DNA from 4 places in the Peribacillus frigoritolerans genome. Region 1 is predicted to be linked to each of the others. Evidence: riboswitches for the same ligand, from Rfam matches in the RefSeq annotation. Region 1 holds a riboswitch; each other region holds the start of a gene.
What was found. A riboswitch is a leader RNA that binds a small molecule or an ion and turns the genes downstream of it on or off. The one in region 1 is predicted to bind cyclic di-AMP.
Positions count from the first base shown of each region.

Region 2: it holds a riboswitch for cyclic di-AMP, as region 1 does, so the genes downstream of both, ABOA58_RS22775 (APC family permease) here and ABOA58_RS13105 (hypothetical protein) in region 1, are expected to answer to the same signal.
Region 3: it holds a riboswitch for cyclic di-AMP, as region 1 does, so the genes downstream of both, ABOA58_RS01450 (cation:dicarboxylate symporter family transporter) here and ABOA58_RS13105 (hypothetical protein) in region 1, are expected to answer to the same signal.
Region 4: it holds a riboswitch for cyclic di-AMP, as region 1 does, so the genes downstream of both, ABOA58_RS03585 (TrkH family potassium uptake protein) here and ABOA58_RS13105 (hypothetical protein) in region 1, are expected to answer to the same signal.

Region 1 covers NZ_CP158190.1:2,655,447-2,663,031, reverse strand. The annotation lists gene kdpB (potassium-transporting ATPase subunit KdpB) at 1-1,139, opposite strand, end outside; gene kdpA (potassium-transporting ATPase subunit KdpA) at 1,162-2,835, opposite strand; gene ABOA58_RS13105 (hypothetical protein) at 2,939-3,232, opposite strand; cyclic di-AMP (ydaO/yuaA leader) riboswitch at 3,453-3,594, opposite strand; gene ABOA58_RS13100 (DUF2294 domain-containing protein) at 3,839-4,213, shown strand; gene ABOA58_RS13095 (NlpC/P60 family protein) at 4,580-5,581, opposite strand; gene ABOA58_RS13090 (dipeptide epimerase) at 5,607-6,689, opposite strand; gene ABOA58_RS13085 (DUF819 domain-containing protein) at 6,705-7,585, opposite strand, start outside.
Region 2 covers NZ_CP158190.1:4,614,202-4,621,786, forward strand. The annotation lists gene ABOA58_RS22760 (NADPH-dependent FMN reductase) at 132-677, shown strand; gene ABOA58_RS22765 (SDR family oxidoreductase) at 746-1,531, opposite strand; gene ABOA58_RS22770 (RhaT/GlcU family sugar-proton symporter) at 1,547-2,401, opposite strand; gene ABOA58_RS22775 (APC family permease) at 2,885-4,711, opposite strand; cyclic di-AMP (ydaO/yuaA leader) riboswitch at 4,850-4,995, opposite strand; gene ABOA58_RS22780 (GtrA family protein) at 5,320-5,775, opposite strand; gene ABOA58_RS22785 (glycosyltransferase family 2 protein) at 5,735-6,757, opposite strand; gene ABOA58_RS22790 (DUF6044 family protein) at 6,773-7,585, opposite strand, start outside.
Region 3 covers NZ_CP158190.1:284,989-292,573, forward strand. The annotation lists gene ABOA58_RS01430 (TetR/AcrR family transcriptional regulator) at 1-831, shown strand, start outside; gene ABOA58_RS01435 (diacylglycerol/lipid kinase family protein) at 961-1,854, shown strand; gene ABOA58_RS01440 (hypothetical protein) at 1,983-2,645, shown strand; gene ABOA58_RS01445 (efflux RND transporter periplasmic adaptor subunit) at 2,660-3,919, shown strand; cyclic di-AMP (ydaO/yuaA leader) riboswitch at 4,121-4,268, shown strand; gene ABOA58_RS01450 (cation:dicarboxylate symporter family transporter) at 4,442-5,701, shown strand; gene ABOA58_RS01455 (class I SAM-dependent methyltransferase) at 5,761-6,504, opposite strand; gene ABOA58_RS01460 (hypothetical protein) at 6,719-7,501, shown strand.
Region 4 covers NZ_CP158190.1:738,176-745,760, forward strand. The annotation lists gene ABOA58_RS03575 (STAS domain-containing protein) at 1-332, shown strand, start outside; gene ABOA58_RS03580 (potassium channel family protein) at 467-1,123, opposite strand; gene ABOA58_RS03585 (TrkH family potassium uptake protein) at 1,147-2,472, opposite strand; cyclic di-AMP (ydaO/yuaA leader) riboswitch at 2,649-2,791, opposite strand; gene ABOA58_RS03590 (hypothetical protein) at 3,121-3,312, shown strand; gene ABOA58_RS03595 (MFS transporter) at 3,648-4,907, shown strand; gene ABOA58_RS03600 (TetR/AcrR family transcriptional regulator) at 4,953-5,552, opposite strand; gene ABOA58_RS03605 (ABC transporter ATP-binding protein) at 5,671-6,396, shown strand; gene ABOA58_RS03610 (ABC transporter permease) at 6,393-7,409, shown strand; gene ABOA58_RS03615 (GNAT family N-acetyltransferase) at 7,500-7,585, opposite strand, start outside.

The DNA.
Region 1 (7,585 bases):
CTCATTCTGGTTTCCGCCGTAAATTCAATACCTTCCGTACCGTTTTTATCCAGCCATTTTTCAGGTAATCCATTTTTTTGGGCTAATTCCAAAACAGACCGGCCCTCAGGGGTTTCATCATGTAAAGATGCGTATACGGCATATTGGTTAAGCTCTTCCTGACTAATGCCGATAGCCGGTATTAAGGCAGATGCCATCCGGTTACCATGTGTTATTGTTCCTGTTTTATCAAGGATGATCGTATTGATATCACCTGCGGCTTCCACCGATTTTCCAGACTTTGCAATTACATTGAATTGAGTTACCCTATCCATACCTGCTATTCCTATCGCCGAGAGTAAGCCCCCGATTGTTGTGGGGATCAGGCAAACCAGCAAAGCTACCAGGGTAGCGGTTGGAAGGGTAACTTGAATATATGACGCAATCGGTACCAGAGTGGTACATACAAGTAAAAAGATGATGGTTAAGCTAATCAGTAATGTACCAAGTGCGATTTCATTCGGTGTTTTTTGCCTTTTTGCTCCTTCGACCAAATTGATCATGCGATCAAGGAAGGATTCACCAGGGTCTGCACCGACTTTAACTTTGATAAAATCACTGATGACTTTTGTACCTCCTGTTACCGAACTGAAATCTCCCCCAGGTTCTTTTATTACGGATGCCGATTCACCCGTGATCGCTGATTCATCGATAGCGGCCACTCCTTCAATGATTTCTCCATCCGACGGTATTATATCGTTTGCCTTCACTAAAACCATATCGCCTTTGCGTAATTGCAAGGCATCGACTATCATTACGGAACCATCTTTTTGAATCAACCTAGCTTTAGCATCCTGCTTTGTCTTTTTGAGACTATTGGCTTGTGCTTTTCCACGTCCCTCTGCTAGAGCTTCGGCGAAATTAGAAAAAATGATCGTTACGAATAAAATGATGGTTACTGCAACGTTATACCCCCTATCAGACACTCCGCCAAGAAGCGCAGGAAATATTGATAGAAGAAGCGTAATGGCAAACCCCACTTCCACTACAAACATGACTGGATTGCGTGACATAACTCTTGGATTCATTTTTTTGAGTGCATCTTTACCAGCCTCGTAAACAATATTCTTATTTACATTCGCTATTCGCTCTATGCTCATTTGAAATGCCCCTTTTCAACATTTATCTTATCGTAAGCCACTCAGCAACTGGTCCAAGTGCAATTATTGGAAAGAAAGTCAAAGCTCCAATAATCAAAACTGAAGCTAAAAGAATGACAAAGAACGTACCATTATCCGTTTTGAATGTTCCGATAGTCTCAGGAACACGCTTCTTTACCAGTAATGATCCTGCGACTGCAATCATGGCAATCATTGAAAAATAACGTCCGAATAACATGACTAAACCAGTGGAAACATTCCAAAAAGGGGTATTGTCTCCTAATCCTTCAAAACCCGAACCATTATTTGCTGCTGAAGAGGTAAACTCATAAACTACTTGAGTAATACCATGAAAGCCCGGGTTTGATATAGCTGCTGAACCCATTTGTGTCGCTAAAGCGATGGCAGATGGAACTAATATGATCAATGGGTGGATCAGAATCGCTATAGCTATTAACTTCATCTCCCGGCCTTCAATTTTCTTACCCAAAAACTCAGGTGTACGTCCCACCATAAGTCCGGCAAGAAATACAGCCAATATTGAGTACATGAGAATATTGACCGTACCCACACCATCGCCGCCAAATACACAGTTCACCATCATCATTGCAAGTGGAGCTATACTTCCCAGCGGTGTTAAGGTATCATGCATATTATTTACCGATCCTGTAGTTGCAGCTGTAGTTATACTGGTGAATAATGCACTCTGAGCCACCCCGAAGCGCACCTCTTTCCCCTCCATGCTCCCCTCCGTTTGTGAGAGGCCAATTTGCTCCAAAGCTGGATTACCATTTTTCTCATTAATATACGTAATGCTTAAGAAGAGTAATAACATGAATGCCATCGCCGAAAATAGGATCCAGCCTAGCTTCTTATTCCTCGCCATATATCCAAAAGTCAACGGAAGGGCAGAAGGTATAAGAAACATGGATAATATTTCCAAGACATTCGTGAAACCATTAGGATTTTCAAATGGATGGGCTGAGTTGACCCCAAAGAACCCTCCCCCATTTGTGCCTATGTGCTTTATGGATTCTAGTGCCGCTACAGGTCCCCTTGCTATATTTTGGGTGTCTCCTTCCAATGTTGTCGCAACTGTCGTTGGGCTAAATGTTTGCGGTACGCCTTGGGATACTAGGACTAAACCAATCAATATCGATAAGGGAAGCAGAACCCGGGTAATCGTTCGGATTACATCCACATAGAAGTTTCCTAGACTCCGGTGGCTTGTTAAGCCCCTAAAAAAAGCCATACATAAAGCAATGCCGGTGGCCGGGGTAGTGAACATCAAGAATATGATCACTGCCATTTGAGATAAATAAGAAAGTCCCGATTCTCCACTATAATGCTGTAAATTGGTATTCGTAAGAAAGCTTGCAGCTGTATTCAGTGCCAACAATGGCTCCATGTTGTCAATCTTACTGGGGTTGCCAGGTAACTCCCCTTGGAAGCGAATGATAATATAAGAGATTATGAACATCACTAAATTACTTATCAGCAGTGCCTTGGCGTACTGCTGCCATTTCATATCTCCCGTTTTAATGCCGGATAGCTTAAAGATAAACCTTTCCATCCTTCCAAACACGCGATCTTGTTTCGTTAATTCAAGGGAATAAACATCCGTTAAATATTTAGCCATTGGTATCGCCAATACAACCGCAATTGCCAATACCACAACGATTTGCAATAGCTCCATTTACTTCTCCTCCGTAAGTCACCCTTAGTATTTTTCCGGATATATGAGGGCATGTATTAAATACAACGTTACCGCCCCGACGATTATCAATAAGAACATCTCCCTACGCTCCCTTTGCAATGACTTTATTACAAAAATGAATGAATCCTAAAAAGAATACTAACGGTATAGCCATTAATGAAATTGCTATACTATCCATTTTTTTCTTCTCTCCTCCCGCATAATAAAGCCTATTTTCTCCTTCTCCTTCACCTCCTTTAAGATACGTTTCATTAAACTGTTCTTTTTGTTCAGAAAGACGTGCTTTAAGGCATAAAAAAAATAGACCAATGTTACTTTTCCCCCAGTTTGCAGCGCTGCACAAATGCAATCTCCTTCCTACAGCGTCATGAACCATGACGCATCAGAAAAAGAAAGATATACAGAAACAAACATTTTGTTGGAGAAAAAGTAATCATTGGTCTACTTAACGCCCAGCAAGCATTAGCGCCTACTCCACGATCCGTCTTCCAAGAAACCTTTTCAATTATAGGCATAATAAAAAGACCTACGGAAATGTCAGATTGCCATTTTGCTATAGCATAACAAAAAAGCCTCCTGAATCAAGGTGGTCTTATGACCTCCTTCGCTTTAGCCGACGAAGTTAGCTGACGGGTAGGATGGCGAAAGAGTATCTCATCCCTTCTGCAAATGCAGAATTAACCCCAAAAATAGTGGGTCCTCCGTTCTCAATCACTTGAGATTTGGCCGGTATCTAATTGTTTTTCATGAGGATTATTGTACGCTCCTCATTCAAGGTTTGTAAACTAATAAAAACCATTAAAAACCTCCATATTTGATTAATTAAGACGATATTCACCCAATTTATCAGCAAGAATATTATATTTCTTCAATTTACTAACTTTTTCACTTTTTTCTAAAGTTTTACAAACAGTTATTGACAGGAACTTCGACGTGGCATTATGATAAATCCCATAAATTCATCAGATTAACTGGAGGCATTATGTCAATTACAAAGAAAAGGATCGAAGCTGAAATAAGCGAAGCATTCATTAAATTCCAGCGTGAATTGATTGGAAGAGGACCTCAGGAAACTAAAACATATATAATCAATGATATGTTGATAACCCGTTTCAAGGGTGTCCTTACTGTAGAGGAAAAGCACCTTGTGAGTCACAATTCAGGCAAAAAACTTGTCAAAAAAATGCGTTCACTACTTCGTGAAATGTACACTAAGGATTATGAAAAAATAGTTGAAGATCTTACCGGTTGTAAAGTACTTTCATCCCACAGTGATATTAGCACTAAAACAGGCGAAAGAATCGAAGTTTTCATTATGGATAAGGATTTGGAACGTCTTTTTGAAACCATCAAATAAAAGTTACAATTCTTCCACTTAAATATTATATTAAAATAGTTTTTAGTAAAACTTATATTTAGAAACATCAGTGGGGACAATCATTATTTTCCCCTACTGATGTTTTTTATGGTTAACTTTTCTTTTAACCACCTTTATCATCAAACATTCTCCAATTAAACCACCTGCTAGAAAATAAATAAAAGCGGTTGAATAATCTCCTTTTCAAATTAAATCCCCAAAATTATTATATCAATAAAATTCCTTTTTTTCGATTATTGTCAGAATCATCACCTCGGATTCTCCTGTAACTTTTACTATCAAAACAATAATCTATTTCCATAACCCACCAGATACTATTTTTATCGGAGTTTATATTATTGAGCATCAATCGATATATCTTCTTGCTCCGGCATATTCCTCTCCGTATCCCGATGTTTTTATTTCATCTATCCTTACATGTGTTGAGCTGTTAGGCGAATGGATCATTTTGCCGTCACCAATATACATTCCGACATGATGGACCCTTCCTTTCCCTTTATCATAGGCAAAAAATAGTAAGTCACCTGGTTGAAGATTTTCTTGTTCCACCTTTTTTCCATGTTGCGCCTGAACGGAAGAGTCCCTTGGGATCGTTATTCCATTAGCATGATACATGGTATACGTAAATCCAGAACAGTCAAATCCAAAACCGGACATTCCAGCCCATAGGTAAGGTAGCCCTAAAAATCCTTTTCCTGTTTCAACGATGTCCTTTCCGGTTGGAGCAGGTATTTGATTGTCATTTTGATAGACTGATACGTCCTGCTTTTCTATCCATTTCGCTCCATTACTCGGTGTCATCACCTTCACTTTATCTTTTTTCACCTGCAATAACGGGAGGCGGGTATCGAAGCTGACCTCCATGAATTCGGACCGAAGTTTCGAATCCGAATAAAGCCAAGTCTTTGGGGCATTTACAAGGGCGAATCCTCGTTTAAATTGCTTCTCAAAAGAATTTCCGTCTTTTAATTGTGCCTTTGGCATCCATCCTGGATAACCAATATCATTGCGGGGCGTCGGTTGATTGGCAACGGCTACTTTCACCCATTCACCCCGACCTTCAAGAATCGTCACTTTAGAACCATATAAAGCTTGTGTTTCCAGGTTACCTACAAGCCACAGCTTGTCTTCATATTTCATCGAGCCGATCCATGCATTCAAATCAACGGGATTCGATGCAGAAGGAGCATCGATTTCCCTTAATAATCCCGGCTCAGTCCAAAGAGTGGCCACGCTTACATCAACATAGGCATTTCTCTGCTTCTCTCTTGAACTAGCTTCATTGGGACTGAATACTAAAATACCAATAGCAAATAAAGATAGCACAAAAACGGTTAACCTTTTCAAAATAATCACCCTTTCAAATTTGTTTTTATTGAGTATAAGAGGATTTCCTCTTGACTCCCAGTCCAGGTTTATCGGAAATTAGCAGTTGATCTTTCATAAATTGAATACCTTCAAATGGCTCATTCTTAATCCATAATGGGGCATCTAAATCAATCTTCGTTATATTTGGATGGGCGGTTGCCAGATGAGCCGCGGCCGCTACACTCACGGATGATTCCATCATACTCCCAATCATGCATTCCACCCCGGCTGCTTCTGCCATATCGGCAATTTGGAGAGCACGTCTAATTCCACCTGTTTTCATTAATTTAATATTAAGGAGATCGACAGCATGTTCATTCAGGAGTTTCATGGCGTCACGAGGGGAAAACAAACTTTCATCGGCCATGATCGGCACTTGGACAGACCTCTTTATTTCTTTCAATCCTTCGATATCATGGGCTTTGACGGGCTGTTCCACCAAATCAACATTCAGCTTTCTTTCCTCGAGTTCATGAATGATGGAAATCGCTTGTTTTGTTGTCCACCCTTGATTTGCATCAATCCTGATCATAACCTGGTTGCCAACAGCAGCACGAATGCAGGCAACCCGCTCCACATCACTCTCCCAATCTTTCCCCAGTTTTATCTTCATCGTAGTAAATCCGCAATCAATGAGAGACAATGCCGCCTTTGCCATTTCTTCGGGTTCACCAACGCTGATTGTCATATCATTTTTAAGGACATTCGATTTACCGCCAAGATATTGATATAAAGGGAGCTGCCATCGTTTGCTGACTGCGTCGTACAAAGCGATTTCAACAGCAGCTTTTGCACTTGTGTTACCTACACAGGATTGTTGGATCAGTTGAGACAATGCATTTATATTCTCGATGTCACGGCCAATTAGATGTGGTGTGATCACTTCCTCAATGACCGTCATGATTCCTTTTGTAGAGTCACCTGTGATGGCAACCGTAGGGGCTGCAGCCCCCAAGCCTTCCGTTCCATCCTCCAACTTTACGGAAACCATGATGTTTTCAATTTCCATTGCGGTGCGTAATGCAGTCTTGAATGGCTTGATAAGTGGCAAGGTATCCACTGATACTTGTAAACTTTCAATCTTCATATTAACAACCCTTCCTTAAAAGCTTGAGAGTATATATGATGTAAGAATTCCAAAATAGGTGCCCAGAAGACTGCCAAGTACTGCCATCAATATCCCGACCGGTATTAGCGCCCGGTTGAATGCACCTGCCAATATAGGGGCTGATGCCACGCCCCCTATGTTGGCCAAAGAAGCAACTCCCATTGTAAATAGATCCAACTTAAAGATTTTGGCCAAAATGACCATGATCAATCCATGAAAGAATAGAATCATAAAGCCGGAAATAATATACACAGGTGCTTGAAACAGCTGTGAAAAATCGGCATGGGAAGCAATTAAACCAATGACGATATAAAGCATGACTTTGGAAATTTCCATGGAACCGGCAATACGTCCAACCTTCGTGACAGCCAGAATTAATCCTACGGTCGAAGCGATGATGATCGTCCAAGTGGTTCCATTCACAGCGGCACCGAGTACCGGCAGTCTCTCCCCAATTTTGGTTGCCCCTACTGAAATAATTAAAGCCAGCGCCAAGAAACCAATCAATTCCACAAATCCAAATTCCGTCTTGGCGGTTTCCCCCGCTTCAAGCTCGGAAGTCATTTGATCAATGTAAGATGTATCCGCTTTAGTCCAAATATTGAATTTTCCAGCAAGAGGCACCAGCCAAAACAAGAACATGACCCAAATGGAATAATTGACTGTATCCATGATCAACGCATAACCAAAAATATTTTCCGGCACATCGAGTATGCCTTGCAAGATCACCATATTGGCAGAGCCCCCTGTCCAGCTTGCGCTTAAAGCCGAGAATGCCTTCCAAGTTCCTTCCGCATAGAAGCCATTCATTAAAACGTAAGTAAGAGTGAACCCTCCAATAATGCTGAATGAAGCCGCAAAAAAAGTTAACAGCA
Region 2 (7,585 bases), 2.0 Mb from region 1:
TTGTTTATTCAGCTCCAACTCAACTTTTTCCCAAGCATCCTTTTTCCCTTTCATTTATATTCCAATTATAATAGGTAAGTGGAACATATTTACATGATTATCCATTATAAAAATCATTGGAGGTATTGAAGATGAAAGTTGTTGCAATAGTGGGAAGTATCCGTAAAGAGTCTTACAACCTTAAGCTTGCCAAATATATTCAATCTAGATATCAAGATCGGTTCGATCTCGAAATCTTGAACATTCGGGATTTACCTTTTTATGATCAAGATATTGAAAATGACCCTCCATTAGTTGTAAAAGAATTTAAATGTAAAGTGGCCGAAGCAGATGCAGTCTTGTGGGTAACACCTGAATACAACGGTACGATTCCAGGAGTATTGGGCAATGCAATCGATTGGTTATCACGTGTCGATAAAGTCTTGATTGGAAAACCATCATGGATCATGGGTGCGTCAATGGGGCAATTAGGAACGGTTAAAGCTCAATTGCATTTGCGTGAAATCTTATTCGCAATAGGCATCTCCTCCCCACTCCTTCCCGGGAATGAAGTATATGTTGGTGCAGTGCATGACAAAATCGATAACGAAGGCAAACTTACACATGAGTCGACTGTCCATTTTATCGATACGGTCGTCGATAATTTCATTAGCTGGTATAATCATCATACTCGTTAATGCTTTTAAAACAAGAATCCCAGCAGGATTAAACCTGCTGGGATTCTTGTTGCATCATAAAACAAAATTCATCCTCTTCCAGCTTGGAACGCTGGGTATTTTGTCATTCCGCCGTCAGCGAAAAGAGTGATACCCGTTACATAACTGGACTCTGAAGATGCCAGCCATGCAGCAACCGCAGCAATTTCTTCAGGCTTTCCGATATACCCCATCGGAATCATGCTTTCAAGATCCTTTTTCTTTTCGGGATCTTCAAGCTTGTCTGCATTTATTGGTGTGGCGATGGCCCCAGGACCAATGCTGTTCACACGGATCCCTTTTGGTGCATATTCAAGAGCCAGGGTTTCCGTAAGCAGCTTCACCCCGCCCTTGCTTGCCGCATAGTGAACGAATAAAGGCCAGGGTATCATCTCATGTACACTGGACATATTTATAACATTCCCTTTAATGTCGTTCTCGACAAAATACTTGATAGCTTCACGGCAGCCTAAGAAATTTCCCGTTAAGTTGGTATTGATTACCCTATTCCAGTCGCTTAACGGCATCTCGTGAGACGGAACCGGATTTTCAATTCCTGCATTATTGATGAATATATCGAGTTTCCCGAAATTCTTTATCGCTGATTGAACAAGGTTAATCACATCTTCTTCAACGGTGACATCGCCTTTTACTGCAATAGCTTCCCCGCCATTTGTTTTGATTTCCTCCATTACACTATCCGCTTCCTCTGATTTAGTGCGATAATTAACCACGACCTTTGCCTTTTCCTTAGCAAAGCGAATGGCCATCGCTTTTCCTAAACCAGTGGATGAACCGGTTATAACAACGACCTTACCTTCTAAATCTGTATACATATAATCACCCTCCACTTAACTTTTTGCCATTCCGAGCATAATCCCAGCTATGATGATCAAGATAATTCCGATTATGATTCCAATTAGTTGGCGCTTCGTTTTCTTTTCACGTAAAATGATGATCCCGCCAAGAGTTGAGATGACAATGCCCATTTGCGAAAGGGAAAAACTAGTGGCCACTCCCACACGGGGCTGGGATATGAATAAAAACATGTTCCCTGCAGCCCATATCAATCCCGGAATGATATTGCGAATCGTATATTTGTTAAACGGTTTATGTTTAAAAGTCAATAACAGACCGCCTATCACCATCCCTATCGCTTGAGGGAACAACGCTGACCACCCATCAACATCAAAAAGACGGGCCACGACCACATAAACCAAATAACCGAATGTCGAGATGAGGAGAATAACAATTCCTTTCTTCAAGTTTCCCGATTTGCCCTCTTTTGATTCTTTATCCTCCAGTGAGGTCAAGACAATTCCTATAATAATGAAGACTAATGCCAAGACGCCTAAAATGATTGCTTTCATTGTTGACCATTCGTTAAAAACGATGACCCCGAATAAAGTCGTTGAAATGAGCTGCATTCCAGTAGATATCGGCATTGTTTTGGATACTCCCATTAAATCAATGCTCTTAAGCTGATTAGCTTGTCCAACGGCCCAAAACAATCCAGAAACAACTCCGACTCCAAACACCAGCAATGACAACTTAATATCGGCAAAAATATAAACACCTATTGAAAAAATCAATGCGCCAATCGTTGTACCCAGTGTTTGACTATAGGGCCCACCCCCGAGTTTCACATTAAATAAAACGATGCTTCCCCAGAATATTGCCGGCAAGAGAGCTAATAATATATCCATATTCAACCCCCATATATGTAAGTTTAAAACTAAGCAGTAAATTTCATTTTGTCTTTTTAATATGTTCGCTTTATTTGAATTGACCCTTGGTAATTTTATGAAGTGTTTTTGCAAAAATAGTTTTCAACACAAAAAGGGCTTCCGATGCTGATAAATATTGGGAGCGTTAGTTGGAGTAAACACAGCAGTACTGCTGTCTGGATTATAAAAAAAAGCAAACCTTATGCAGGTTTGCTTCCAGTTTTGTTGACAAAAGGGGTTCTATCTAAAATTTTAAACATAGTTGATTGGAGCGGGTGTACGAGACTCCTGCGGGAATAGCGAGTCCAAGGGAGACCCCACAGGCGCAAGTGCGCCGAGGAGGCTCCCGGACCGCCCGCGGAAAGCGAGTGCCTGGAGAGAAAATCAACGTCCAATTTGTACAAGCAAAAAAAACTGTAGACAAACCTTATGTAGGTTTGCTTCCAATTATAGATATGGAACTTATTTCTTCAAATGATATGGCACTGTCGTAACAACCACATTTCTTTTATAAAGTAAGTAGGCGCGGATCAGTAAACTTGATTGGTTATGAAGTATATTGTGCCAGCCCTTCTTCGGAATGAATTGGGGGATGATCACCGTAACTTTATAATTGGATTCACTAGCCTTATGTTCAACTGTGTCCACAAATTTAGTTAGTGGCTGAATGATACTTCGATAATAAGAATTCAGTGTAACGAGTCTGACATCCGGCTGCCATTTTTCCCACTTTTCTTCGAATTTCTTTTCGTCTTCTCTTTCAAAAGCGACATAAACGGCAATGACCTGATGTGCAGATAGAGATTTTGCATAATTTAAAGAGTTCTCAACCACATGAGTTATACCTGCCACAGGTACAATAATGATATTTCCTTCAATTGGTAAGATCGGCTCGCATGTTGTAATCCTTAGTTGGTCACCAACTGCTTCATAATGCTTTTTAATTCGATGAAAAATTAAAATGATGATAGGTAAAAAAATCAAAACAGGCCAAACCTGAGTAAATTTGGTTAAAAAGAATATCATCGTGACGATAAAGCTAATTATGGCACCAATTGAATTAATGGTTAATTTCATCATCCAGCCTTTTGGCTTTTCGCGAACCCATTTAACAATCATGCCAGTCTGGGACAACGTAAATGGAATGAATACCCCTACCGCATAAAGCGGAATGAGATTTTCTGTATGTCCTTCAAATGCGACTATCAAGATGATGGATGCAAGTCCCAGTATGATGATTCCATTGGAATACCCTAATCGGTCCCCTCTGATCGTAAACGCCCTTGGTATGAATTTATCCTTTGCCAGGTTCACCGCAAGCAGAGGGAAAGCCGAATAGCCAGTATTGGCCGCAAGTATCAAGATCAAGGCAGTCGTACCTTGAATGAAGAAATACATGAAATTCCGTCCAAAGATCTCTTCAGCAATCTGGGAGACGACCGTTACCTCTGCGCTCGGAACAATGCTTAAATAATAGGCTAAGAATACAATTCCCGAAAATAATACAGCTAGCAATGAACCCATCGCTATTAAAGTTTTCGCAGCATTATTCGGGGCTGGATCTTTAAAGTTCGGGATTGCATTGGAAATCGCTTCGACTCCTGTCAATGCGGAGCTTCCTGATGCAAATGCTCTTAGCAGTATAAATAAACTGATGCCCGCGACCGGAGTCCCGATTGATGCGTGCAATTCCGGTGAAACTCCTCCCGTCAAAATCTTGTAAATTCCAACACCAATCAAGATGAACAATGCTAAAACGAATAGGTACACCGGATAGGCCAAAACAGAGGCCGACTCCGTAACCCCCCGAAGGTTCAGGATTGTAAGTAGAATCACGAAAATGATGGCTATGACCACATTATATGAATGCAGGCCGGGAAAAGCGGACGTGATTGCATCCGTACCTGCAGAAACACTAACAGCCACAGTTAATATATAATCGACCAGCAAAGATCCTCCGGCTATCAGCCCTGGATTGACACCTAAATTGTTTTTTGAAACTACATATGCCCCCCCGCCATGCGGATAAGCGAAAATGATTTGTCTATAGGACAAAATCAAAGCAGTTAACAGAATCAATACCCCGATCGCGATAGGGATTGAATACCAGAATGCTGCAGCACCGACCGTGATCAGAACGATCAATATTTGCTCCGGTCCATATGCAACCGAAGACAAAGCATCAGAAGATAATATCGCCAAAGCCTTTGTTTTGTTAAGCTTTTGTTCACCAAGTGCATTTGACTTTAAAGGTCTCCCTATCAAGAACCTTTTTATAGAAGATAACATCAAGAATTCACCACCATAGTTAATTTATAAGTTTATGTTGCCCAGCTGTAGCAAAAAACAAGACGAAACACAAAAATGCCTACAAGTCATAGCTAAATAGACCTGTAGACATTAATTTTTTTGTCTAACAAGCTCCACCTTCCTTCTCATATAACGCTTACGAGGTTAGCTGTCGGATTCGGACCTAAGAGTAGCCCTACCTTTTAAAAAGGATTCACCCCTTGGATTGTAAACAATCCCAATAACGGGTCCCCCGCACCATAAGGTTTAAGCGATTTAGAAATATGAAACTGTTGATTATCATACTCCCGTGAAATGGAAAAGTAAATGAAAATTTTGCTCAAAAATAAAATATTATTTGTAAGTGAGGTTTTGTTCTTGACGTATAGAACATAAGTCTTCCAAACTCATGGATTTGAAGGAAGGATAAGAGGTAAATAAACGGTTAAAAAGAAAATAATCAAGGAGTCAATGAACAAAAGGTGGTCCGAAAGGGTAAAATGATCAGCCACATGGAGATGGCGAGGCGAAATTAAACAGATCTGCCCCAGATTGGATAGTCATTAATTCCCGTCCAATCGGGGGCATTATTCAACTGATCCACCCTATTAGTTCCTTCCTTCTTGAATTGGTCTCAAATTGCTTTTTTTAAAGACAAAGTATTTCTGGCCAAGATAGTTAAGTACTGTATAACAGATTGTTCCTATCAGCACAGCCACATTTTGTTGTATGGATAAAGAAACGGATCCTTCCAGTGATTCTGCAATGGCTTGGCCTATAGAATAAGCGGCGGAATAACAAATCAGGATGACGCAAAAGAAACGGGCAACTCCTCGCCGCCATTCTATATCGCTTTTAAAAGTAAAAGTCCTGTTCAAAAGAAAACTCGTTACAGCTCCCGTGCCATTGCCGAAAAAGGTGGAGACCCAGTAAGATAATTCAAGAACATTCATGAGAAAAAGCATGATGGAAAGTCCAACCGCTGTATTGACTATTCCAACCAATAAAAAGCGGATAAAGGAGTTAGTGTGTTTTAGATAGTTTTTCAATACTGTTCCGTTCATTGTCTAGTTGCTCCCGTTTTGTTAAATCGAGCGGATTAAATAAATCCAGATCAACAATATATTTAGGCCGGCGTTTGGATTCATTATAGATTTTACCGATATATTCCCCAATCAAGCCGACAGCAATCAACTGCAGTCCGCCGATCAACCATATGGAGGTGATTAATGAGGTCCAACCAGTTTCGGTCTGTCCATAAAACTTTAACCATAAAAAGTAAGACCCAAAGAGTAAGCTAATGAAAAAGGAAAGACATCCTAGCCATAATACAAGCCGGATCGGTGTAACCGAAAAGGAAGTAATGCCATCAAGCGCAAAAGCAACCATTTTCTTAAATGGATATTTCGTTTCACCGGCCAATCTTTCTTTTCGGTCATAATAAACATTGTCCGTCTTAAACCCAATGAGCGGAACAATCCCCCGTAAAAATAGATTCGTTTCATCAAATCGTTCCAACTCCGCGATTGCCCTTTTGCTCATTAGCCGGAAATCGGCATGATTATAGACAAGGTTAACCCCCATCTTATTCATCAATTTATAAAAACCAGTTGCAGAGGTTCGCTTAAAAAAAGAATCAAGGTCCCTTTTCTGGCGGACACCATATACGATTTCACATCCTTCATTGAATTTCCGAATGAATTCAGGGATGACTTGAATATCATCCTGTAAATCTGCATCAATGGAAATCACACAATCCGAGGCTTCCTTGGCTGTAAACAAACCTGCCAGGAGTGCATTTTGATGTCCTGCATTCCGGGAAAGCTTTAGCCCGCGAACAAATTCATTATTGATCGTTTCCTTATAAATGATCTTCCAAGTTTGATCTTTGCTTCCATCATCAACCAGCAGAATTTTACTTTGACCAGAAACAACGTTTTCTTCGACTAATCCCCTCATCAATCCACAAAGCTGGGAAATGGTATCCTGCAAAACGCTTTCTTCGTTATAACAAGGTACAACAATCGTTACTATCGGTGAATTCATTCAATTCCCCCCTTTTCACATGACTCTGTATAAATAAATTTTCCATACGCTTCCTTTTTCCGTGAAAACCTTATCTAGCACCAATCCGTTTTCTTTCGCGTTGTTGATTGGGATGGCAGAAAATATATACTTGCCGCCTAATCCTTTAAACGCATCCATTTTAAGGTCCAAATTTTCCAGCTCTTTCTTCGAGCCTTTCTTGAACATATAATGCTTCCCAAGCTCATCGGTAAATAGGTAACAACGTCCTCCCCATTCATCAAAGTAGATTTTGATGTTTTTATTCTTAGCCAATTCGTTTTCAATTATTTGACGAAATTGATGTTTGTAAGAAAGCGGATAGAAATTGTTATAGCTATCGAGCGTGTAAAATCCATTAAATTGTGCGATTGCAGGATGCAGCCCAATGCTAGCAACACGATACTCTTCCTGTGGACGGTCAATATGATCTTTTATTTCTTGAAAAAGGCTTTCTGAATAGAACTCTTTGAAAGATGGTTTTTTATTATGAGTGATTTCTTCATTGAAACCCATTAAAATCATTATTTGAACGGCGATGAAAATAGAAAGGGTTTTCTTAGCATAGTCGCTGTGTTCCCAAATGATTTTTATCGCGAGGGCAAACCCCAAGTAAATCACCATCGGCCTTAAAAAGTGAAATCTGGCAAAATTAAAAGTATCCAAGGTGTGAAACCTTTCCGTCAAAGGAAGCCATCCTTTATAAAACCAAAATGCGTACCACGCTGAGAGCATAAAATTCAAGCTGAATAAAAAAACATATACCTTTTCCTGTCTCCACAGTTTTTTGGTCAGAATGATATAAAGGGC
Region 3 (7,585 bases), 2.4 Mb from region 1:
GCGGAGAAAGGCTATCATGCCACTTCCGTTCAGGAAATTGCTGAAAAATGTGGGATAGCAAAGGGGTCTTTTTATAATCATTTTAAGTCGAAGGAAGAATTACTGGTCTCCATTTTTAAATTTTATTATGAAGCGTTGACGGACTCATTGCTTGATCTTGAACTGGATGCTTCGTTGTCCAGTAAAGACAAGTTCATGAGGCAAATCACTGTTCACATTGAGCATATGACGGGAAATACCAACTTGATTCAAATGATGATGCAGGAACAAATGGTCCATATCAGCAAAGAACTAGATAGATTTTTACATTATATCCATGAAGAGGGCTTGATTTGGTTCAAGCGTAAAATCACTGAGTTATACCCGGGACTTTCGCCTGATCTTTTGCCGGATTGCACCATAATTTTGGATTCCCTTTTCAAAGGATATATCGGAATATTGATCAGGAAACAAAATGCTTTCGATGTGGAATTGTTACCTAGCTTCATATTGAACCGGATGGATTCAATTATCGCAAGCCTGCAGAACATGGAAGATCCATTATTGAAACAATTTCCCCTACCAGGATGCTCGATGCGGGATATGAGCCCAAAAGAGGAAATCCATTCGATCATCGTCAGGATGCTGGAAGTGGAAACACGTAAAGAAGAGGGCATGGATACACGTAAAAATACGGAAGCTTTAAAGGCGATCCAGGAAGAATTTTCAAAAGTTAGGCCAAGCCCCATCATCTTGGAAAGTCTTTTGTTATTTTTGGAAAAAAATGATAAAAGAAGTCCCTTGTCTTCAAAACTTATCTTAATGATGAAGGATTATTTGACAAGTTTATGAAGGCTTATCAGAAAGGGGCGTATAGCCTCTTTTTTTCATGATTCTTAATGAGTTTTAAAAGCGAGGGTTTAGGAAAAGGTAAAAGTGATGGGAAGAAAACAATTCTTTCTATAATATGGAGGCAAAATCATGCGATGGAAAAAGGGAATGCTGATTTATAATGAAAATGCCGGTAATGATAAACTCGAAAGGAATCTTGAGGGTTGTCTTCCAATAATAGCTCCGCATATTGATGAGTTTCTCATTATGAAAACGAAGGAAAAAGGCGATGCATGCCGTTTTTGCTTGGAATATGGTGAAGCCATGGATGTAGTTTTCGTTTTAGGAGGAGATGGAACGGTACATGAGTGTGTAAATGGCCTTTCGCCGCTTCCGAGGCGGCCGCTGTTTGGGATTTTACCTGGAGGGACTTGCAATGACTTCTCCAGAACATTAAAGATTCCTCAAAATGTTCGTCAAGCTGCAGAAGCATTAGTGAATGGCAAGGTTCGTTCAATTGATATTGGCCAGGCCAACAACGATTATTTTTCTAATTTTTGGGGAGTAGGGCTTATTTCAGATGCATCAAGCAATATTGTTGAGCAGGAAAAAAACAGGTTTGGAAAGATAGGATATTTATTAAGTGCTGTAAGGACGATTGGCGAGAATGCTCCCTTTTCCTATAAACTAAAATATGATGGGAATGTTATTGAAGGGGAAGCAGTTATGATTTTGGTTTTGAATGGTTGTTTTATCGGCACCAATTTATTGCCCTTTCCCATGATCAGTCCAGATGATGGACTCTTCGGCGTTGCCATCTTGGAAAATGCAAGCCTTGGTGCATTTTTAGAAATAATAGCGATGAAGCGTTCATGGACGCAAAATATGATCTCTGACTCTGGGGTGAATTATTTACAAGCCGATACCCTGACCATTGAAACCAAGAGGCCGCTTGATGTGGATATGGATGGAGAGAACTATAGACGAACTCCTGCACGCATTAAAGTCCTTGCCCAACATTTGTCAGTATTAACTCCAAATTAATATGGCGGATTAAATTTGAATGGGAATGATTATGTGTTTTTTTGTATATTCATTCCTTATTTCTGCAATTGTTTCCAAAATAAGATAAAATATATGAAGATATATCAATTTTTGCAGGAGGTCCACATATGGTGTACCAGGTCAGATTAATAAAGGGCCTTTTAGAGCCTCATCGGAGTCGTTATCAGCTTCAAAATGCAGAGGCAGTCACAAAGCTTGGATTGAAATTACTATTTTTATATTTTCTTAGTCTTATAGTATTCGCCATTGGGGGATATTTTGGCATTGGTTCAGAATCATTTTCCAAAGAAATCACGAATATGAGTGCCGAAGAATTCGAAGGAGCAAAGTTGCTGATTTTGAGCGGCAACATAATAACAGGCATAATCGACCCTTCCATATACATATTTTTATCAGCTCTATTCTTTTGGATCGTTACAGATATCCCATATATAAAATTAGTTATCGTTCAAATGATTCTTTTTGTCTTGCAATTAGTGGAAAAAATATTTCTGATTCCTCTATTCGTTTTAATGGATATAGGCAGCGATGCCAATCCTTTTTCGTTGGGGATCATCAGTCAGTATTTTCTCAGAAGTGATTATTTCATTCACTTTTTCAGCGAAATCACCATTTTTCAATTTCTTATTATTGCTTTGCAATATTTTTATTTAAAGGAGTTTTCAGAACGAAATAATTATTTGGTCCTTTTAATGATTGTTCTATTCTATCTGGCCACATGGTTTGTTAAAGCCTTTTTAGCATACATCCAAGTTGGCGTATTTGTATAAGGCGGGTGAAATGAATGAGCGGGAAATGGAAAATGGCGGCGGTCTCCATTGCGTCGGTAGTGTTAATAACCGTTAATTTATACCTTATTGAAAAAAAAGAAAGCAAAGTGGAACGAACTGTTTTCGTTGAAAACTGGACAAAGGTAAAAAAAGATACAATTACGGATACTATTCAAACAAATGGGGTAATTAAACCTGTAGAAGAGTATGATATCTATTTTGACACCAAGAAAAATGATTTTAAGAAATTCCTTGTTAAAGAAGGCGATGCGATTACGGCTGGCTCCTCGTTGTTTGAGTATACGACGACTGAACTTGATGCTCTTAAAGCGAATATAGAAGCAGAGAAAACGGAAGCTGAGGGAGAAATTGCAGGGATTGAGGAATACATAGGGAAGTTGAGGTCTTATCAAGGGAACCTGACCAGTAACCCTGAAAAAGCAGCCATTGATGAATCGGTGGAAAAAAACTTGAAAATTGATATAACAACAAGTTCCTCAGATCTTATTAAAAGTAACATTGAGCAAGAAATGTACAAGCAGGAACTGGAAAAAAACAGCTTGAATGAAAAAGTGAAAATGCTTGACGCTAAATTAAGTTCAATTGAGGGTCAGTCCGGTGCGATCATGTCGACGAGTGAGGCTGATGGTGTAGTTAAAAATATCAATAAAAACCTGAATAATCCCATTATATCCATTGTTTCGACAAATATGGCAATTGAAGGGGATTTCACCGAAGAGGAAATGAAAAAGGCTGAAGTGGGCATGACTATAAAAGCAAGTTCCTCTGATTCAAAAACGGCATTGAAAGGGAAGATAGGCCGCATCCATTCCTATCCCGCTGAAGAGCCGTCATTAAAAAAAGATAACAGATTTCCATTTCAGGCACTAATCGAATCGGAAGGTGAAGAAACGGAAGCTTTGTTGGTGGGATCCAAAGTGAACCTTACTGTAATAACCAATGAGAAAGCAGGTGTACCCTCCATTCCTATAGAGGCGGTACAATACCATAAACAGCCTTATGTTTACAAATTGACTAAAAAAGGCTATGTGGATAAACATTACATTACAAAAGGGCTTAAGGCTGAAGGGATGCAAGAAATCATAAAGGGACCGTCGGTGGGTGACGTCATCCTAATGGAGCCGGATGTGGCGAAGAACCATTCTTATTTTATTACCCCAATCCAATTTGAAAAAGTGAAAGCGGCAACTTATAAAAAATTCACCTCTAGGGAAAAAGTAAGATATCTGTTGCTTGGCATTTTGGAAAAATAACCGCTTCTTACATCAAGAGAGGTGATGTCAAATTAGTTCTTAATTATATATCAATATAACTTATATGATTAAAAATCGGGAAGAGTAATTATAGATACAATAGTCTTTAATGCAGAATATTCAGACATATTTAAAGATTTTTTCTAGAACTAATGCGAATTAATATTTACAGATTATCATTTTTAGTATAATATTTTATTATAAGTTAACTCGCTTAATCTTATTCCAAGAACGGGGGACCCATTTTTGTGGATTTTATCCGCTAGGGGTGAATTCAGAAATGAAAGGGCATTTGTGTTTCCAATTCCTAACCCGACAGCTAACCTCGTCAGCGTCTTTAAGGGAACATGTGTGAATATTCACGCCAATAAGAAATCGACACATGAAGTGTCTTTTTTTTCGGCGTAAAGACAGAGTTTTTCAAAAAAAGAAAAATTACTTTCTTTTTATTAGTATCTTGTTTCCCTTACCGAGACAAAAATGTTTTTGCATCAAAGACTTTATGGAAGGTGAGGAAAGTAAATGAAGAAATTCAAATTAAGTTTAGCTAGCCAAATTTTCATTGGTTTAATTCTAGGGATTATCGTTGGTGCCATTTTTTATGGTAATGAGTCGGCCCAAAGCTTTTTACAGCCATTCGGAGACATTTTCCTACGAATGATTAAAATGATCGTAGTGCCGATCATCGTATCCAGCCTTATCGTTGCAGTTGCCGGTGTAGGTGATTTGAAAGCGGTAGGTAAACTAGGTGCTAAATCATTATCATACTTTGTTGTTGTAACTATGATAGCGATTGCTGTTGGTTTAATTTCAGCGAATATTATCCAGCCTGGTGCTGGTGTGAATATGGATAAACTGGAACAAACTGATATCTCCACATATGTTGATACAGCAGAAACTAAGCAGCATGAATCGTTCGTAGATACACTCGTGCACATCGTACCATCCAATCCAGTTAAAGCAATGGTAGAAGGCGATATGCTAGCGATCATTTTCTTCTCCGTGTTGTTTGGACTTAGTATTGCGGCCATCGGTGAAAAAGGTAAACCAGTATTCCGTTTCTTCCAAGGTGTAGCTGAAGGAATGTTCTACCTGACTAACATGGTCATGAAATTCGCTCCTATCGGTGTATTTGCATTAATCGGTGTGACTATCTCCAAGTTCGGTTTGGAATCTTTAATTCCGTTAGGAAAGTTAGCGCTTTCTGTTTACGGAACAATGATTTTCTTTGTAATTGTCATCCTGGGTCTTATTGCAAAATTTGTAGGATTCAATATCTTTACATTGATTAAACTTCTAAAAGAAGAATTGATTCTTGCTTTCTCTACTGCAAGTTCTGAAGCGGTTCTTCCGAAAATCATGGAAAAAATGGAGAAAGCGGGATGTCCGAAACATATTGCTACATTTGTTATCCCGACTGGATACTCTTTTAACCTTGATGGTTCTACATTATACCAAGCGTTAGCAGCTATCTTCATCGCTCAAATGTACGGAATCGATTTAAGCGTGTATGAGCAAATTACGCTGATGCTAGTGTTAATGATCACATCCAAAGGGATTGCTGGTGTACCAGGTGTATCTTTCGTAGTTCTTTTAGCGACATTGGGAACTGTCGGTATTCCTATTGAAGGTCTAGCATTTATTGCCGGTATCGACCGTATTCTTGATATGGGACGTACAGTAGTAAACGTTATCGGTAATTCACTTGCGGCAATCGTTATCTCTAAATGGGAAGGTCAATTCAACCCTCCTTCCAAAAAAGAATTAGAACAAGTTTCTTAATACAAAAAATCCAGAGTGACATTTCACTCTGGATTTTTTTTGAATTAAAAAGTTCTACCTTATTTTTGGACGATCCAGAAGCGGCAATCGGAAGAGAAAGCGATGACATCATCGTTTTCATGGAATAATTCACTTCGATAAAAGCTTTCGATGACTGTAAACCGTGCTTCCTCCAGGCACTCAAGGACTTCAAGTTTAGTTGGGATATGGAGGTAAGTATCTTCCTGAAGCGTCTTTCCGGATGTGAAAATATCCCCAAATTCATAAAGCCTCTCATCTTGTTTACCAACACACCAAATCATTTCCTCTTGCTCCCAGAAGTTCAGGTAATTTTCGTTTTTATCACGGTCATGTGTTGTGAAAATGAAGAGTCCTTCAGGTTTTAAAATACGGTTGATTTCTTTTAAAGCCAATGTGCGGTTTTTTCGCTGGGGAATTTGCATTAAACCATTAAAAGCGAAGATTGCTTTATCGAATGATGTGTCGTTGAAAGGGAGGTCGGTTGCATCGCCAAGGAAAAAGGGTATGTCCAGGTTATATTCATGCCCTATTTTTTCGGCTTCATTAAGCATGGCAGGAGTCAGGTCGATTCCCGTTAGATTTTGGAATCCTTTTTTATATAGAGCGAAGGTGGTTCTTCCTGTACCGCATCCGATATCAAGGATTGCATCTTTCCGATTTAAATATTTTTCGAATGCATAATTCTCTGATTGCCACAGACCTAATTTTTTAGTTGCATCAGCATAAACGGAAGCGGCTCCATGAAAAGAATTAATGATAAAACCTTTTTCAATTTTATCCATGATTTAATCCTCCAAATCTTCATTCTTACTATAATATGGATATTTCTAGTTTGTCGAGTGTGTTCCTTAACATATTGGTTAATATGGAGTACATGTTTCGCATTATTCACATGGTGCTGATGATGATTAATATTGGGGGTTATATAACTTACGTGAAAACCCAAAAGTTTGGTAAAATAACATTATTGATTAAGAGCTCGGAGGGGGTCAGGTTATGAAGAATGATAGCAATGATATCTTATATATGTATATGCAGGCTTCCGAACGGTTTGTCCTTTTCAATGGACTCAATTTTCGTGAATTCGTCTATTCGCTGCCATATACCTTGGATTCCATCTTATTATTGAAACATGAATTCAATGGCGGGGAATACAATTTGAATGTCCTGCTAGAGAGTGCTTCATCTGAAGATATTGCGAAGCTAGTTAAAGAAAATGTCCGGGCATATGGAGATTTCTGTTGGATCGATTTTGAAGAAAGAGAAGGGTTGGATGAATTGGATGGAAGGGAAATAGCGGAACTATTATATTTAGGGCACGCAAAAACTCATCTGGATCCTCCGTTTTTCCGTAAATTGAATAATCAATTTGTGTACCTTGCCCAGGATGATGGCTGGTTCAATAAAATTTATTTTCGTTCTCTTTCGACATATTATAAGATGTTAGGAGGCCTGATTCCACTAAAGCTGGAGCTTTTAAAAGTAGAGAGGACTTGGCTTGGAATCAGAAAGAAAAGAGAGCTGACGGCGATTCCGGCAGAAATCATTTCTTCCTTGGCTCATATCCTGGCAGAGGGGCTCGTTTTTTCCTTTCGGCATGTTAAGTATACAAGAACGAAAATTGAGATACCGGCATGGGTCGTAGGGGATTATTTAAACATGGATGAAATGCATGATGACTTTTCAGGTAAAGATATTAAAGAGCCGGATGCCTTTATTATCTTCAATCGAAAAGAAAGGGTATGGGAAAGCGTTATTAAAAATACATCATTCTCCTGATTATCCAAACTTCCAAAGTTCGTGGAATGGATTATTTGACACCCTTGAATTTTTTTAGGTGTAAGACTTACCATCTCATGCATA
Region 4 (7,585 bases), 1.9 Mb from region 1:
TCATTTCGCTAAAAGATAACACGGCATTGCTTCCCCTGATAGGCGATATTGACACGGCGAGGGGCATGTCCTTGCTTGAAATCACATTACAAAAGTGCGCTGAAAAAAATGTCACCAGACTTTTCATTGACCTATCTGGCGTTCATGCGATAGACAGCGGATCCGCACACCAGCTGTCTCAATTGATTGAATCCTTACATTTGATCGGAATTCAAACAACCCTTTCAGGACTTCGGCCGGAAATCGCCATGACTGCCGTTAAGCTTCAACTGCCTTTTGATAAAGTGACGATAAAGTCCACTCTTGCCCAAGCGATCAGTACGATAAAATAATACATACATATCCAGGGCACGGGGATGCTCGTTATGAATTTCATCGAGAAGACTTCCATATGGCGGTCTTCTCGTAGTATTAGCATTCAAAATAGGTATCGGGCTACATAAAGCAAGAGCCGGAACCTGCCGGATTATTCAATATTGGCAAAGACGGCCAGATCTTCTTTATTGCCAACCACTAAAAGCATATCTTTTTCATGGATATCCTGATCCGGTGAGGGTGCAATGATAATTTCTCCATTACTTACGATGGCAATGACGCTGATATTATATTTTGCCCGTAAATCAAGCTCCCTGAGGCTTTTTCCCTTCATGCTCATGGGGAGGATGATTTCCTCGATATTGTATTCTTTAGAGAGCTCTATATAGTTCAGCATGTTAGGGGAAAGGAGCTGATTCGCGACCCGTTCCCCCATATCCCTCTCAGGATAGATGACCCAGTCGGCACCGACTTTTGTGAGCACCTGACCGTGATTTTTATTAAGTGCTTTGGCAATGACCTTTTTGATCCCAAGCTCTTTTAAAAGCAAGGTAGTTAAAATGCTCGATTGCATGTCATTTCCGATGGCTACGATGACACAATCGAAATTACGGATTCCGATTGCTTTCAATGTCTCTTCTTCAGTCGTGTCCGCCATGACCGCATGGGTAACGTTCAGTTCCGCATTCTCGACTCTTTCCTCGTTGACATCAATACCCAAAACCTCTTGACCGGCCGTATATAATCTATGGGCCACACTGGTTCCAAATCTGCCTAAACCTATCACGGCGTATTGTCGTTTTCCCATCTTTTACACTCCTCCATTCATTATTAACCAATCATGATTTTCCCTTTTGGCCGGCGGAACGGATCTGGCTTGCGCCTCATGGCGATAGCAAAGGCCAAAGTCAAAGGACCCACCCGGCCTGCAAACATCGTGAAAATGATGAGCATCCGGCCAACCGGTGATAATTCTGGGGTCAAACCCATTGAAAGTCCCACGGTGGCGAAAGCTGAAGTGGCTTCGAACAAAATCATCAAGAAGTCAGTTCCGCTTTCAGTGATGGTCAGCAGAATGGAGATGATTGAAACCACGAATACACCAATGAATGTGACGGATAATGCTTTAAAAATCGTTTCACTCACGATGCGGTGGCGGAACAATACCACATCACCCTTACCTTTAATCTGTGACCAAACCGTTCCGACAAGCGTCGCCAATGTAGTCGTTTTAATCCCGCCGCCAGTCGATCCGGGTGATGCCCCAACGAACATCAAGAAAATGATGAGCAGTAATGTAGGCTGAGTTAAATCAGGGATATTCAGCGTGTTGGAGCCTGCCGTCCGTGGTGATACCGATTGAAATAAAGACGACAGCGTTTTACCCATGAAAGATAAAGGCTGCAATGTCTTTGGGTTACCAAACTCGAATAAAAAGATTAAAATCGCGCCGGCAATCGTAAGGGTCAAGCTAGTCGTCAGAACTATCTTCGTATGTACGGATAAACGATGTGTATTCCGATATTCGTATATTTCATTCATCACGATAAAGCCTATCCCGCCAAACGTGATGAGGAAGGCGACGGTAAGAGTTACGAATGGATCCGATACATAAGGGGTCAAACTCCTGAATTCCCCCATTAAATCAAAGCCGGCATTATTGAAATTCGAGATGGAATGAAAAACACCGTAATAGATCGCCTTGCCGATTGGCATGTCAAAAGAAAAGCGAATCGATAAAATAAGGGCACCCATGCCCTCAATGATGGCCGTGAAAATTAAAAGCCGTTTCACTAACCTGACTACACCTGCCATGGATAGATTATTTAAGGACTCCTGCAAGAGTAACCTGCCTTTTAAAGAAATCTTTTTGCCTAATAATAAAAAGAAAAACGTCGCAAATGTCATGAACCCTAAGCCGCCTACCTGAATCAATGTTAGGATGACCAACTCACCAAAAGTGGTGAAGGTCGATCCCGTATCCACTACGACCAGTCCTGTTACACATGTAGCTGAAGTCGAGGTGAATAAAGCATCCAGAAAAGAAAGACCATTTCCATTTTCTGTGGAAATCGGCAGGGTCAATAAATAGGCCCCAATAAGTATCAGGATGGCAAAGCCGAGTACAAGTATTTTTGGCGGATCCAATTTTGTCATTCTCAAATGATCATCCCTACCCATAAAAAAATTGTGTAAAACTGTATGACATTTCAATCATCAATCTGCTTTTCGAATCTTTTTAAAGGCATAATAAAAAGACCTGCGAAAAACCTCGAACTGCTGTTTTGTCACAAAAAGCGTGCAAAATAAGCTCCCGAAATAGGCGGTCTTATGACCTCCTTCGCTTTAGCCGACGAAGTTAGCTGACGGGTAGGATGGCGAAAGAGCTGATCTCATCCCTTCTGCAAGGCAGAATTAACCCCAAATGATTGGGTCCTCCGTACTCATTTTCCATGAGTTTTGGCCGAAATGCATTAAATTGATAAACGTATTCTACTCCCATCATTTAGCAGTTGTAAACCCCTAAATCGTAAAAAAATATTTCTTTAACAAAACTGAAAATTTACGTTTTATTTACATTTAGAAAACGTATTGACAAATATTAGTTAGCACATTATGATAGGTTCGATTAATCCAATTATGATAACCGGCATCGATGTACTTTATTCAATAGTTTCAAACAAAACATGCTATTGCGAATCAAAATTTGTAACATATATATTATGTTTCTTTTGTAAAAGATAAAGGTAAAAGCAGTACATTATTATTTAAATTCAATACATTTTATTAAAAAGGCGGGCAATTATGGAGAAGACGTTCAATAGATATGTTATTAATGCTACAGGCAAGGGTGGCCAAACATATTTAACACAATGCCAGGATAAAGATGCACTTAGGAAATGGATAGCCGATCATGAGGATCAAATCATCATGAATGAGTTAAGGATAACGGATAAGAAAAAGAATCCGTTTTTAAAATTGTTTTCCCTAAGGTAAATCAACTGAATCCAACATTCATTAGCGGTATTCAATTATGTATTCCTGTGTTCTATCCGGAACGCTGAGCGAAAAATCCATATCTTGTTTTGCTTTTAAACTCATTTATTTTGAATGAGTTTTTTTGCGTTATTTACATTATAAAAACATTAATGTTAAAATTTAGTAATTAAGTAGGCGTAAAGAGGAGAAAAGTAAATGAAATGACCACTTTCCAAAAGAGCCTTGAACGGCAGCCGAGGATAGTTAGGGGGGGGCACCGCAAATTGATCTCGTCCCGAGACGCATTGCTGGGGGACCGGGTTTTTTATTATTCGGTCAAAGGGGGAGAAGCGATGAAATTAAGAAATACATTAGTATCTTGGAAATACCCTTCCATTCTTTTGTGTGGAATAGGAATCTCCAACTTTGGTTCTTGGGTTTATTTCATTGCCCTTAATTTAATCGTTCTGGATATGACTGATTCAGCCTTGGCGGTAGCTGGTCTTTATATCGTTAAACTGATGGCTGCCATATTAACGAATGTGTGGGCAGGCAGCGTGATTGACCGGATAAATAAGCGGAATCTTATGATGGCACTTGACCTATTTCGCACGGTATTCATAGCCTTGCTGCCATTGACTTCTTCTATTTGGGTCATCTATTCCCTTGTCTTCGTGATCAATATGGCAGGGGCCATGTTCGTAACAACATCAAGGTCGTATATTACAAAATTAATTCCCGTTGAACAGAGGAAACCATTTAACTCATTACGTAGCTTAATGGATTCTGGAGCTTTTTTGATTGGACCGGCGCTAGCGGGGATCCTTTTCATGATCGGTACGCCCGTTTTAGCGATTTATATTAACGCGGCTGCCTTATTACTATCCGGTATCATCACCCTATTCATGCCTAATCTTGAAAAGGATCATCCCCTTGAACAATCCAGTCATTACCTGTCTTGGACCATCATGAAAAAGGATTGGGGCATCGTCCTGGACTTCAGCCGGAAATCTTCCTACATCATGCTCATTTATTTCTTATTCAGCTGCATGGTGGTGATGGAAACGGCTATCGATTCCCAAGAAGCGGCGTTTGCCAAGGCCGTGCTCTTTTTGTCGGACAGCGATTACGGATTCCTTGTAAGCATCGCCGGGGCAGGCATCATTGCTGGGGCCATAGTCAATGTCGTATTCATCAGTAAAGTGAAAATCTCGCACATGATCGGTCTTGGATCTTTATTTGTCTCGATAGGTTATATGATCTTTGCCTATTCGAATTCCTTTTCAATGGCCGCCATCGGATTTTTCATCATTGCCTTTTCATTGGCTTTTGCCAACACCGGCTTTCAGACCTTTTATCAAAATAATATTCCGGTGGAAATCATGGGCAGGGTCGGAAGTGTTTTTGGTTTGTTAGAAGCATTATTGATCATCATGTCTACCGCAATTGTTGGTGTTTCAGCTCATTTCATTTCGATTCGGTTCGTGGTGATTTCAGGTTCCATGATCATGTTCGCTTTATCAATTTTATTGTCGATGCTTAGTATGAATACCTCCAAAAGGAGGTATTATTCCGTTGGTGATGTAGAGGTAGAAGCTAAGGAAAAGATGTAATCCGATTTAAAGGCATGTTGATGGAACATGCCTTTAATGAATCGTTCATTGGATGAATGTGCGCAATTGGCTGATGAAGTTCAAGATTTGAAAATGGATTTTCGCCATTTCTTCCGCCGTTTGTTCTTCACAGTTCTCTAGCCACTCCTGTATCACCCCTAAAATCGCCGATGTAAGGAAGGCGTGCATATACATGCGGAATGCTTCTTCTTTAGCTGCTGGATGCAGGCTGATCAAACGCTCCAACAGTACTTCACCGAAAACTCGCTTTATTTTTTTCGCAAAAGAAGGATCGCCCTGATCACCAAGAATGGCCCTTAATGCGTGAGCATGTTCACTGATGAATTGAAAAATCGCTATGAAAGGCGGGTAAAGTTGTTGTTGATGAAGAGCCAAAAAAGCCTCTTTCGGCAAAATGGCAGTAATGCGGGTTTGAAGTTCATGTAACAATTCTTGCTGTAAGTGATCCATCAATTCATACTTATCTGTGTAATGCAAATAGAATGTGCCCCGATTAATGTTGGCTCGCTCTGCAATTTTCTTCACTGATACATGTGAGAACCCCTCTGCTTCAATGAGTGCAATAAAATGATGTTGTATCTGCTTTTTCGTCTTTTGTACCATATCCTCATGAATCGATGCCATGGAATGTCTCCTTCACTAAACATTTTTCCAAATGTGTTGATTGTATTAGACCGAATGCTACCTTAGAATGATGATACACTCAACACCGTGTTAATTAAAGAGGGAGGATGTGTGTGCAATGAAAAATGCGATTTCCATTGAAGGAATTGCCAAAGGTTTTCAGCAGAAGAAGGTCATTCAGCCATTGAGCCTGAATATTGAAAAAAGCGGAATTTTTGGCTTATTAGGTCCATCCGGATGCGGAAAGACGACTTTGATTAAAATGATTGTCGGATTGATTAAGCCCGATGCGGGTAAAGTCACGGTTCTGGATCATGAAGTGCCGAATGAAGCACTGTTAAAGGATGTCGGCTATATGGCACAGTCCGATGCTTTATATACAGAACTGACGGGAGCTGAAAACCTCGAATTTTTTGCGAAGCTATACCGTTTTTCGAAAAAGGAACGAAGGGAACGCATTCAATATGCAGCTGAAATCGTACAGTTGACGAATGATTTGAACGTTCGAGTTGTCCATTATTCAGGGGGAATGAAACGCCGTCTGTCACTTGCGGTTGCACTCATCCAAAATCCGGAGATTCTCATTTTGGATGAACCGACAGTAGGAATAGACCCTTTGCTGAAACAATCGATTTGGCAGGAACTTGAGCGTTTAAGAAATGACGATGATAAGACGATCATCATCACGACGCATGTGATGGATGAAGCGGAACGATGCGATAAACTGGCGATGCTGCGTGAAGGTGAAATCATCGCGGCAGGAACCCCTGCAGCTTTAAAAGCAAAATTTGCCGTAGAAACGCTAGATGATGTTTTTTTAAGGATTGGAGGCAGCATGAAATGAGAATTGCCTCTCTTGTTACTCGAATTACACAGCAGATGCGCCGGGATCGAAGGACGCTCGCTTTATTTTTCCTGGCTCCATTGCTCATTTTAACGCTCATGTATTTTATTTTCGATACAGAAGCAAGTGATTTGAAAATCGTTGTTACAGGCAGTGATGAAACGATCGTTAAAGCAATGAAACAAGCGGATTTTCAAGTAACGGCTGCTGAGGAATTCTCACAGGAAAAGATGATTGAAAAGGATACGGATGGCTGGCTGCATGTTGAAAATGGCAAAATGAAACTCACACTTCTGAATGACGAACCGACCCGTGCAAAGGCCGTTCAAATGCAAATGATGCAAGGCTTGCAAGGGAATGAAAAAAACACACCTTCCATTGAGGAGCAATATGTTTACGGAGATGCCAACACGAAGGGTTTTGATACCTTCAGTCCGATGCTCGTCAGCTTTTTTGTTTTCTTCTTTGTATTTTTAATAGCGGGGATTGCGCTTTTGAAAGAACGTACAAGTGGTACGTTGGAACGGCTGCTTGCCACCCCGATTAAAAGATACGAAATCGTAGCGGGCTATGTGATCGGATATGGCTTATTTGCTCTCGTTCAAACCATAATTGTCGTACTATATGCTGTCAATGTGTTGGACATCGTCCTTGTTGGCTCCATTTGGCTCGTTTTATTGACGAATATACTGGTCGCGCTCGTTGCATTATCGCTCGGTACATTACTATCGAGTTTCGCGACATCTGAATTCCAAATGGTACAATTCATTCCGCTGGTCATCGTGCCGCAAGTCTTCTTTACAGGGATTTTCCCATTGGATGGCATGTCAGACTGGCTCCAAAAAATCGGCAAGTTCATGCCTCTCTATTACGCATCGGATGCCATGAACGGCATTATGTACAAAGGCTTCACGTTCAATGAGATTTCACTGGATCTGCTCATTCTCCTGACCTTTGCCATCGTTTTTATCACCATCAATATCATTAGTTTAAAAAAATACCGTGCACTATAACTCTTTAAAAAAAGCCGGATTCCTGGAACATGAGGAACAGGCTTTTTTGTTTTCCTGGACATACTTTTGAGTTGAAAAGGATATAGATACTTATAACTTTTTGATCATGACCTTTTCATTGTTATAATCTGATTCGCCATTGAATGCAAAGCCGAATTTCCTATACAAATTAAAGG